DNA from 3 places in the Paenibacillus sp. PK3_47 genome. Region 2 is predicted to be linked to each of the others. Evidence: riboswitches for the same ligand, from Rfam matches in the RefSeq annotation. Region 2 holds a riboswitch; each other region holds the start of a gene.

Region 1 (3,281 bases), 1.3 Mb from region 2:
TTCCGCAAAAACTACATGTCATCCGCAGGGCCTGCCCTGCAAAATGTATACAACGAGGCCCGCTCCAAGCTGGCTTCGCCGCTGGCGCGGTGGATCAGCCGCAGCCGATTTCAGCTCCTGATCTCCGGCTCCATCCTGGGGATCGTGCTGATCGGCATCATTGTGGCGGTCAGCCTGCTGCGCCCGGACAGCAAGGAGGCCGCTCTGCCGGCGGCCAGTCCGTCGCCGTCCGCTGCGGCCGCGTTTGCCCCCGCTGCCGTGTATCTCGGCAGCGAAGGGGCGGAGGGGACCGGCAGCCGGCTGGTGTTCTCCTTTGCCGACGCTGAGGAATGCACCGCCTTTAACCCGGCGGTGATTAGTGTAACGGCCTCCGGCGGGGACGCGGTGGCCTACGATGTTACGGCGATTGAACGGGGCGGCTGTCCCGTTCAATCGCCGGAGGCTGGAGCCGCCGGGGATGACGGCGGCGGAAACGCGGCTGCGGCGGATGCAGCCGGGGAAGAGAGCGGCGCGGCGGAGAACGCGCCTGCCGAGGGCGAGGGCGGCGCAGCGGAGGACGCGCCTGCCGAGGGCGATAGCGGCGCGGCGGAGAACGCGGCCGCTGAAGGTGATGGCGGCGCGGGGGAGAACGCGGCCGCTGAGGGTGATGGCGGCGCGGCAGAGAACGCGCCTGCCGCCAACACAGGCACGGCTCCGTACACCGTCAACGCGCTGCTTGAAGCGGGAGCCAGCGTTGCGGTAGGTGATATGATCACCGCCGGAAAGTACTCGCTGATGCTCGAAGCAAGTCCTGGCAGTACGCCGCCGTCAGCTACTCCGTCAGCTGCTGATACGGATGCTGATACAGGCAGCCCTGAGCCTTCCGCTGAAGCAAGTGCGGATGCGGAAGCTGAGTAACAGCATGAGCCGCTACCTCATATGCGGATTATGCTGCGAATGTGACAGAGCTGAATGTTTCTCATAGTAAAACCAGACAAAGCAGCGTTTCCCGTAATTCGGGGAAACGCTGCTTTACTTTTATGGACATTCCCTGCGCTAACGGACCCAGGATCCGTTATTTATTGATTTTGGCACGCTTATTATTTCTAACGGACCGAGGTTCCGTTATTCGCACCAAAATGACCTCATCTGCACACTTTTACTGAAAATAAGGCCCACTGAGTCCGTTAGATTCTGTGAGCGCCTGAAATCGCGGAAATAACGCCCCCTGTGTCCGTTACGCTCGGTCAGTCGCTCAGGATTCCGGTAAAATAGGTACCCTTAAACCCTATAAAACTGCTGACGCCCATTTCCATTAGCACAAGCCGCTATCATCCTCACAACAACTATCCCCGCCGCCGGACTATTTTCTTCAATAAAAGCGGAGAACGGCTGACTAACTAACATTTGGAATCTCTCAAATCCTGTTGGCATTCGCAGGTAACAGTCACTAACTCCTGACCGGGTACCGTTTTCCATTCAGCTTTTCTATGGACATACCGGAGATTACTAGATATGATTATGAAAATAATTAAAATTTAATAAGCACTAGGAAAAGGTGCGGTTCTACGCGTAGAATCCGCTTAAAAGGGAAGTCCGGTGCAAATCCGGTGCGGACCCGCCACTGTAAATGCGAAGCAACTCTCGGAGTGCCACTGTCCTGTGATCAAGGGTGGGAAGGCAGAGGGAAGCGATGAAGCATAAGCCAGGAGACCTGCCTTTTTCCGGAACGTTTCTATTCTTCGTGGGGTGAGAATGCGGAACATATGCAGATGAAATGAACTGTCGGTGTGGCTTTGGCACCGTTATGCTCGCTGTGTATTTTCCCTGGCCGCCCTTCGTGGGGCGGCTTATTAGCGTGTCAGAATGTGTAAACTTTTGGGCCCTCCCGCAAAGAACTTGATAACACATTGAAGCAAGGCCCCACTCAGTTTGTGGGGATATTTAGTGCGGACAGGCGGGTTGCGTTCATCCGGCTGATTTATGCTCCTGGAGAAAGAGTGCTGAATCAGGCAGGTAATGTGAAGCGAGTATCGGCAGATGCTTTTTTGTAGTGTCTGCTGCAAGACTAATATTATTATAGGAAAGAGGTTAATGATGAAGACGATTCTTTCTGCCAAGTCCTTTGTGCTTGGTCTGGCATTATTGCTGGTTATTTCAACGTTGGGTTCGGCTTTTGTTCCGGCAGGACAGGCTTTTGCTGCTGAGACAGCCCTAGCGGCAGCAGACACTGGTGCGACAGATGTATCTGCAGCCGACGCTCCCCAAATCACTGTATCCGAAGCTATAGAAGACACCGTCAAGCTTATCCTAAACAGCGGTGTGAAGTCCGACTGGGAGGCGATCGGGATAACCCGGGCCGGATACCAGGTGCCGGGGAGCTATCTCCAAGTGTTGGAGAACACAGTACAGACTGAAGGCAGACTTAGCAAAGTTACCGATTATGCCCGGACCGTACTTGCCATAACAGCTCTTGGCGGTGATGCGGCGAATTTCGCCGGCAGCGGTTCTGCAGCAGGGTACAACCTGTTGGAGAAGCTGTATAACAGCGACAAAATGAGCAGTGAGACGGTGAACGGACCCGTGTATGCACTGCTTGCGCTTGATTCCGGCAGCTATACTATTCCGGACGGTGCCAAGTGGACACGCACAGCGCTGGTAGACGAGATTCTGAAACAACAAAAAGATGATGGCGGTTTTGCCCTGTTCGGCTCGGCCGGAGATCCTGATATAACGGCGATGACCCTGACAGCGTTGGCGCCGTACCAAGATAAGCCTGAAGTGAAGACAGCCGGTGAAAAAGCTGTACAATGGCTATCCTCCCGTCAAGATGCCAACGGTGGCTACGGCGGCAGCAGTGAAAGTGTTGCCCAGGCTATTATCGCGCTCACTTCCAACGGAATTGATCCAACAGGGGAACGTTTTACTAAGAATGGAACCGACCTTGTAGGAAGATTAATGAGCTTCTTCGTGCAAGGCGGCGGTTTTTCACATACCCCAGGTGCTGCTGCTAATTCACAGGCAACCGAGCAGGGCCTGCAGGCCCTCGTTGCCTACAATCTGCTCGGCGGCAGCGGCAAGCTGTATGACTTCCCTAAGCCTGCGCAGCCTGAAGAACCCTCTGCCGTTAATGTGGCGCTGTCTGTTGAAGGACCGCAGGGAACAGTGGCAGAAGGCAAACTAACGGCCCTCAATGCTCTGGATGCGCTGAAACAGCTCACGGCGGCCCGCAATATTCCGCTTGATATTACTGTATATCCGTTTGGCAGTATGGTTGATGGAATTAACGGGATTAAGGGCGG
Region 2 (3,281 bases):
ACCGTCTTTCCTTGATCAATGCCCTATCCTCAAGAGTTTCTTTGAAATGCCTGGAACGGATCTGCAGCTGTAACGAGATTCATAAAGTCTATCTGGATACGGTAAAACATTCCTCTTTAAACATAGCGACTCCTTCTATCGGGGCAGCGGCTCTCCAGACCACCAAAGGACTTACCGGAAAAGGAATCAACATCGCCATCATTGATACCGGAATTTACTGTCATCCGGATCTGACCAAACCAGTTAACCGGATCTTTGCCTTCAAGGATTTCATCAATCATAGAAAAAAGCCCTATGACGACAATGGTCACGGAACCCATATCGCCGGGGATGCTGCAGGCAACGGATGGGCCAGCAAAGGCAAATACAGGGGGCCTGCACCGGAAGCCGGTATTGTCGGTGTTAAAGTATTGGACCAGAACGGCGACGGCTATGATTCTACCATTATCAAAGGGATCGAATGGTGCATTGCAGAGCGCAAGCGCCTCAGGCTGCGTATCCTGTCGATGTCCTTCGGCGGTCCAGTGAACACATCCTGCAAAGACGATCCGCTCTGCCAGGCTGTTGAAAAAGCCGTCCAGGCCGGACTCACTGTCGTCATCGCCGCGGGCAACAGCGGACCCGGACCAAAGACGGTTGAATCACCGGGAATCAGTCCCTCAGCGATAACCGTAGGTGCAGTTAATGACAGGCGGACCCTAACGCAAAAGGACGATGTCATTACGTTCTATTCCAGCCGCGGTCCTGCTCCGGGCGGCAAGGTGAAACCCGACATCGTTGCTCCGGGCGAATCAGTGATCTCGCTGCGCGCGCCGGGTTCACTGCTGGCCCGCCAGTCCCCCCAGGAGAGTATCGGCAAGTTCTACTACAGGCTCTCCGGGACCAGCATCTCTGCCCCGATTGTCTCCGGCGCAGCCGCGCAGCTGCTGCAGCGTTTCCCTGGCATGTCCCCGCGCCAGGTCAAAGCTGCACTAAAGAAGAATGCCTTCCGTCTCGGCCTCAAGCCCAATACGGCAGGAAGCGGCGAAATTAATGTCAGATTTCTGCGAAAATGCTAAAGGGGCTCCCCCATAAGCCATAAAATGGCTGCTTGGGCAGCCCCTTCTTCTACTGTTTTCTTTATAATCTATTACTGACGATGATAGCTTAAGGAGCTGTTCATAACATGGAAAAAGAACATTTGGGACCACAGCAAGGAAGACATGCCCCAAGGCACAGCGCTGCAAAGTATCGCCCTTATTCCGCTGGAGGCTTTTATTTGTAAAGTGAAAAATAACATTTCAATAGATGAGTCTTTCATTCTGGACCAGTGTCCGCCTTCTTGCGGTTATTACGGAATTTTTCAGAGGGGGAGCTCCCTTTACTGGTATAAACAGTTTTTTAAAGATGACACTTCCGCGCTCTTTACTTACAATGTGACGGACAAGCACCTGCAGCAAGTGAGGATTCAGGAAACGTACGACAGGATTTTTTTATAACCGGTGAACCGGTAATCTTCGGACGCTTCGCCACACATTGTTATATTCCTTCTGCGGACTGTCATATTTTTTGCCTATAACAAGCGTATTGACGCAGCGGCTGAACTTACGTATCCTATGGTGAAGGAAAATAAATGAATTTCATAGTTAACACAATAAGTTACGGAAGCTGGTGAGAGTCCAGCACGGTCCACGCCACTGTAAGGGAGTCATCCTAAGTCAGGTCGGTGCTTATTGTGTATAACTGAGCCCTTCGAGGTAAAGGGCGGTTATCAGAAACTCTTATTTGAGTCTCTTTAACCACGCCTCTTCCATTCATGGGAGAGGCTTTCTCACTATTCTAGGGTCAGAAAGGGAAGAGAGAAATGGGGAAAAGCTTTAAAAAGGTTCTTGTATCCGGGTTGGCATCAGCCTTACTGTTAGGTTCAGCAGGGCTGGGCAACTTACAGGCTGACGCAGCTAAAGAACCGGTTGTCTTCACGAACACGAATGTAGAGGTAAACTCAATTGTATCATGGGCTACGGGGTACCGCGATTACAAACCTAATACGGCTGAAGGAAATGTATTAGAATCTTACAGAACACCGGAGAATGCTGTCGGACCTTACTCTTCTTCTTTGGTAGTATTAGGAGACAACGGCGAAATTACAATGGAGTTTGAGGGAATCGGGGACGGGCCCGGACAAGACTTTGCGGTCTTTGAAAACGGCTTTGCTACAGGGCCCGATAACACACTTGGTTTTCTGGAATTGGCTTATGTACAGGTGTCTTCCAACGGAACAGATTGGGTACAGTTTGACTCCTCTGCCTTGAGGAATACCAAAGTCGGCTCTTATGAAGGAGTAGATCCTTCCCAGTATAACGGACTGGCCGGCAAGGCACTCGGCGGTTTCGGAACCGGGTTTGATCTGGCAGCGCTCAAAGACAAAGAGGAAGTTGCCGCCGGACTCGTTAAGCTGAATGATATCAAATACGTTAAGATTATCGACATTAAGGGCGACGGTACCAACAAGGACAGTTACGGCCGGCCAATCTATGATCCTGATCCTTCCGGAGGATCTGCCGGTTTTGATCTCAGAGCAGTCGGTGTTATTAACAAAAACTATGCCGTCACTCCGCCTTTTAATAAAGGGCTGGAGTTCGACCTGGACGCTGAAATTACGCAGGCCGTTGCGGGATACTCACAGCAAGTCTATGATGATTGGGCTTCTGTAGCCTCCAATCTTACAGGTCTTGCACCTGACCCGGACTATATCGCCGCTTACACCAAGCAGGTCATTGATGCGGCAGGAGTCTATAAGAAAGGCACAGATATCGCCAAAGTCATCATAGGCTTGACTGCAGCAGATGTTAATATAAAGGATATCGGCGGCATTAACCTTCTGGATAAGGCTGTCAACTTTGATCCTGCACGGCTTACGGTCTCCAACGACGTCGTATACATGCTGCTTGCCCTGGACTCCGGAAGATATGAGATCCCTGAAGGAAGCAAGGTAACCAGAGAATTCCTGGTGGACAAGCTTCTTTCCCTTAAAATAAAAGGCGGCGGCTGGTCATTCTTCGGCTCCACACCTGACCCGGATATGTCCGGGATTATCATGGCGGGTCTTGCCCCTTACTATGACACTAACCCTCAGGTAAAGGCTGCTATTGATGAGACGGCAGCGTATTGGAAAGGCAAGCAGATTACGAACAGCAACAGTCTGGGCCAGCTGATTCTTGGTCTCGCTGCAAATGAGATTGACCCTGCAGGTGAGGATTACAAGCAGGGTGACAAGAACATGCTGAATGACCTCTACACTT
Region 3 (3,281 bases), 2.3 Mb from region 2:
CCTGTTATTCAAGTTATAATACAGATGATTTAATACCGCAGCGATGGCTGCGGCTATAACAAGGGGGAGAAACATGGATCTGCTCACTATTATTAAAGCCATTATTCTGGGAATTGTCGAAGGACTGACGGAGTTTGCTCCGGTGTCCTCGACAGGGCATATGATTATCGTGGATGATATGTGGCTCAAATCGCAGGAGTTCCTGGGCAAGTATGCAGCCAATACCTTCAAAGTCGTCATTCAGCTGGGCTCGATCCTCGCGGTTGTTGTAATCTTCCGTAACCGGTTCATTGATCTGCTGGGCCTCAAACGCTTCAGCAGCAAGGAGCTCGCAGCTGTACCGGACGGACTGCCTAAGGAAGAGACGCAGGGCCGCCTGAAGCTGGCACAGGTTATTGTCGGACTTATTCCTGCCGGTGTGCTGGGACTCTTATTCGAGGATTACATCGATGAGCATCTGTTCTCAACGTCAACTGTGCTTATCGGTCTTGTAGTCGGAGCTATTTTTATGATTATTGCCGACCGGTTTGCGCCGAAGAAAGCGAAAATTGAGACTGTGGATCAAATTACATACAAGCAGGCGCTGTCCGTGGGTCTGATCCAGTGTATCTCATTGTGGCCGGGCTTCTCACGCTCCGGGTCAACCATCTCCGGCGGCGTGCTGCTGGGAATGAGCCACCGTGCCGCCGCTGACTTTACCTTTATCATGGCAGTTCCGATTATGGCCGGGGCAAGCCTGATTTCACTGGTCAAAAACTGGGAGTACTTCACAATGGATGCCCTGCCGTTTTTTATCGTTGGGTTTATCAGCGCATTTGTGTTCGCGCTGGTGTCCATGCGGTTTTTCCTCAAGCTGATCAACCGGATCAAGCTGCTGCCGTTCGCCATCTACCGGATTGTGCTCGCAGGTGTGGTTTACCTGATCTGGTTCTAAATTTTGTTTCTTCAAAAGGCTGCACCTTCCCAAAGGGAGGGTGCAGCCTTTTTTGTGGTGTGCTAATTATAGATTTAGCTTATAAGGCTTTTGGAATCTTATTCCTTCTGTTTATGGCTTATCTGCCTTCTTGCGGCACCTGAATTACATCGGCTATAGGGAATGCGTATAGCTGATTTATCCGGAATGGATTGCACCGCAGCAGGTGATTCAGTATGATGGCAACAACAGCAACACATAACCATCAATAAGTCCATAAAGGGAGACAGGTGCTTGCCGGGATCACACGAAGAACCGGCAGGCTTAAAAGGGAAATCCGGTGAAAAGCCGGTGCGGTCCCGCCACTGTAACGGATAGTCCTCAGCTGCTTATGTCACTGGCTCACCACTGCCGGGAAGACCTGCTGCAGGATGCTGATTCCGCCAGCCAGGAGACCTGCCTGTTTCAACAGCACTGCATTACCTACGGAAGATAGGGAGGTGTTAAGACTATCCATGAAATTTGTATGGGCGTCTTTCCCTTGGCCTGCTGCGGGGAAAAACGCCTTTTTGATGATCGGAAAGCTGATATAGTTCTTATAACAACGTATATAGTGGATGAAAATGTACACTGAGGAGTGGAGAACATGGCAAATAAACTAATTACAGGCAACCTGGGCTACCCGAGAATCGGCAGCAACCGGGAGTGGAAGAAGACGCTGGAGTCCTACTGGAGCGGTAAAATCAATGAGCAGGATTTTCTTGCGCAGATGGCGGAGATTCAGCTTCAGCATTTGAAGGCGCAGCAGCAGGCCGGGATCACGCAGATTCCGGTGAATGACTTCACCTTCTATGATCATGTGCTGGATACCGCTGCGATGTTCGGGATCGTTCCGCCAAGATACAGCTATGACGGCGGACAAGTCAGTCTTGATCTGTACTTTGCCATGGCGCGCGGCAGTGCAGAGGCTCCTGCCTGCGAGATGACCAAATGGTTCAATACGAATTACCATTACATCGTACCGGAGATCGGGAGCCGGACTCCGCGGCTTACGGAGAACAAGCCGCTGGCGGCTTACCGGTTCGCCAAAGCGCAGGCAGGGATTGAAGGCAAACCCGTGATCATTGGACTTTATACTTTCCTTAAGCTCTCCAAAGGCTTTCCGGCTGCTGAAATTAATGAAGTGGCAGCCCGCTTCCTTCCTGTCTATGTGCAGCTGCTCCAGGAGCTGCAGCAGGAGGGGGTGGCATGGGTACAGATCGATGAGCCTGCCATTGTTGCAGGACTCACAGAAGATGATACCGTACTGCTGAACACGATCTATGGTGAAATTGCGGCATCCGTTCCCGGCCTGCAGATTTTGCTGCAAACGTACTTCGAAGCGGCCGAACCGCTGGAAGCGCTGCTTAAGCTGCCGGTGCAGGGAATCGGCCTGGATTTTGTACATGACAAAGGCGCCAATCTGAACTCCATTGCGTCTTTGGGCTGGCCGGAGGACAAATGGCTGGGAGCGGGTATTATCGACGGGCGGAATATCTGGCGCGCGGATCTGGATGCCAAGCTTGAGCTTGTCCGCAAGCTGATTGCCTATGTGCCGGCGGAACGTTTGATCCTCCAGCCGTCCTCCAGCCTTCTGCATGTGCCTGTAACCGTCAAGGGCGAGGGCAGGCTGAAGGTGGAAGTGAAGCAGGCGCTGGCCTTTGCTGATGAGAAGCTGGCAGAGCTTGGCCTGATTGCTGCTGCAGCGGCCGATGCAGAGGCGTATGCAGACGCTCTGGCTGTGAGCCGCAAGGCGCTTGCTGTATTCCGGGCACTGCCGGAGAGAGGCCGTCAGGATGTGGCAGAACAGGCCAGGAATCTGGCCAAGCTTCGGGACAGCCGGAACTTGCCTTTTGCAGAGCGCGTTAAGGTGCAGCAGGAGAAATGGCAGCTGCCGCTGCTGCCCACTACAACCATCGGAAGCTTTCCGCAGACAACGGAGGTGCGGCAGGCACGGCTGAAATGGCGGAAGGGTGTATGGAGTCTGGAGCGATATGAAGGATATATCCGCCAGCAGATCGCGGATGTGATTACCTTCCAGGAAGAACTGGGTCTGGATGTGCTGGTGCACGGGGAATTTGAGCGTACCGATATGGTAGAGTTTTTCGGGGAAAAGCTGGCGGGTTACCTCTTTACCCAAGGCGGCTGGGTGCAGTCCTACGGCTCCCGCTGTGTTAAACCGCCGGTCATTTATGCTGATGTTGCCTTCATCGAACCGATGACCGTTAAGGAAAGTGTCTATGCCCAGTCGCTGACTAAGCTCCCGGTCAAAGGGATGCTGACCGGGCCGGTGACGATCCTCAACTGGTCCTTCGTACGGGACGACCTC

Evidence for each region. A riboswitch is a leader RNA that binds a small molecule or an ion and turns the genes downstream of it on or off. The one in region 2 is predicted to bind cobalamin.
Region 1: another riboswitch for cobalamin. It lies ahead of C2I18_RS16625 (S-layer homology domain-containing protein); the one in region 2 lies ahead of C2I18_RS22085 (S-layer homology domain-containing protein).
Region 3: another riboswitch for cobalamin. It lies ahead of metE (5-methyltetrahydropteroyltriglutamate--homocysteine S-methyltransferase); the one in region 2 lies ahead of C2I18_RS22085 (S-layer homology domain-containing protein).

Annotation. Positions count from the first base shown of each region.
Region 1 is NZ_CP026029.1:3,742,179-3,745,459, forward strand. Features, by position in the region: gene C2I18_RS16620 (GAP1-N2 domain-containing protein) at 1-897, shown strand, start outside; cobalamin riboswitch at 1,519-1,715, shown strand; gene C2I18_RS16625 (S-layer homology domain-containing protein) at 2,074-3,281, shown strand, end outside.
Region 2 is NZ_CP026029.1:5,079,772-5,083,052, reverse strand. Features, by position in the region: gene C2I18_RS22090 (S8 family peptidase) at 1-1,058, shown strand, start outside; adenosylcobalamin (AdoCbl) riboswitch at 1,616-1,752, shown strand; gene C2I18_RS22085 (S-layer homology domain-containing protein) at 1,880-3,281, shown strand, end outside.
Region 3 is NZ_CP026029.1:613,380-616,660, reverse strand. Features, by position in the region: gene C2I18_RS02940 (undecaprenyl-diphosphate phosphatase) at 74-934, shown strand; cobalamin riboswitch at 1,185-1,391, shown strand; gene metE (5-methyltetrahydropteroyltriglutamate--homocysteine S-methyltransferase) at 1,560-3,281, shown strand, end outside.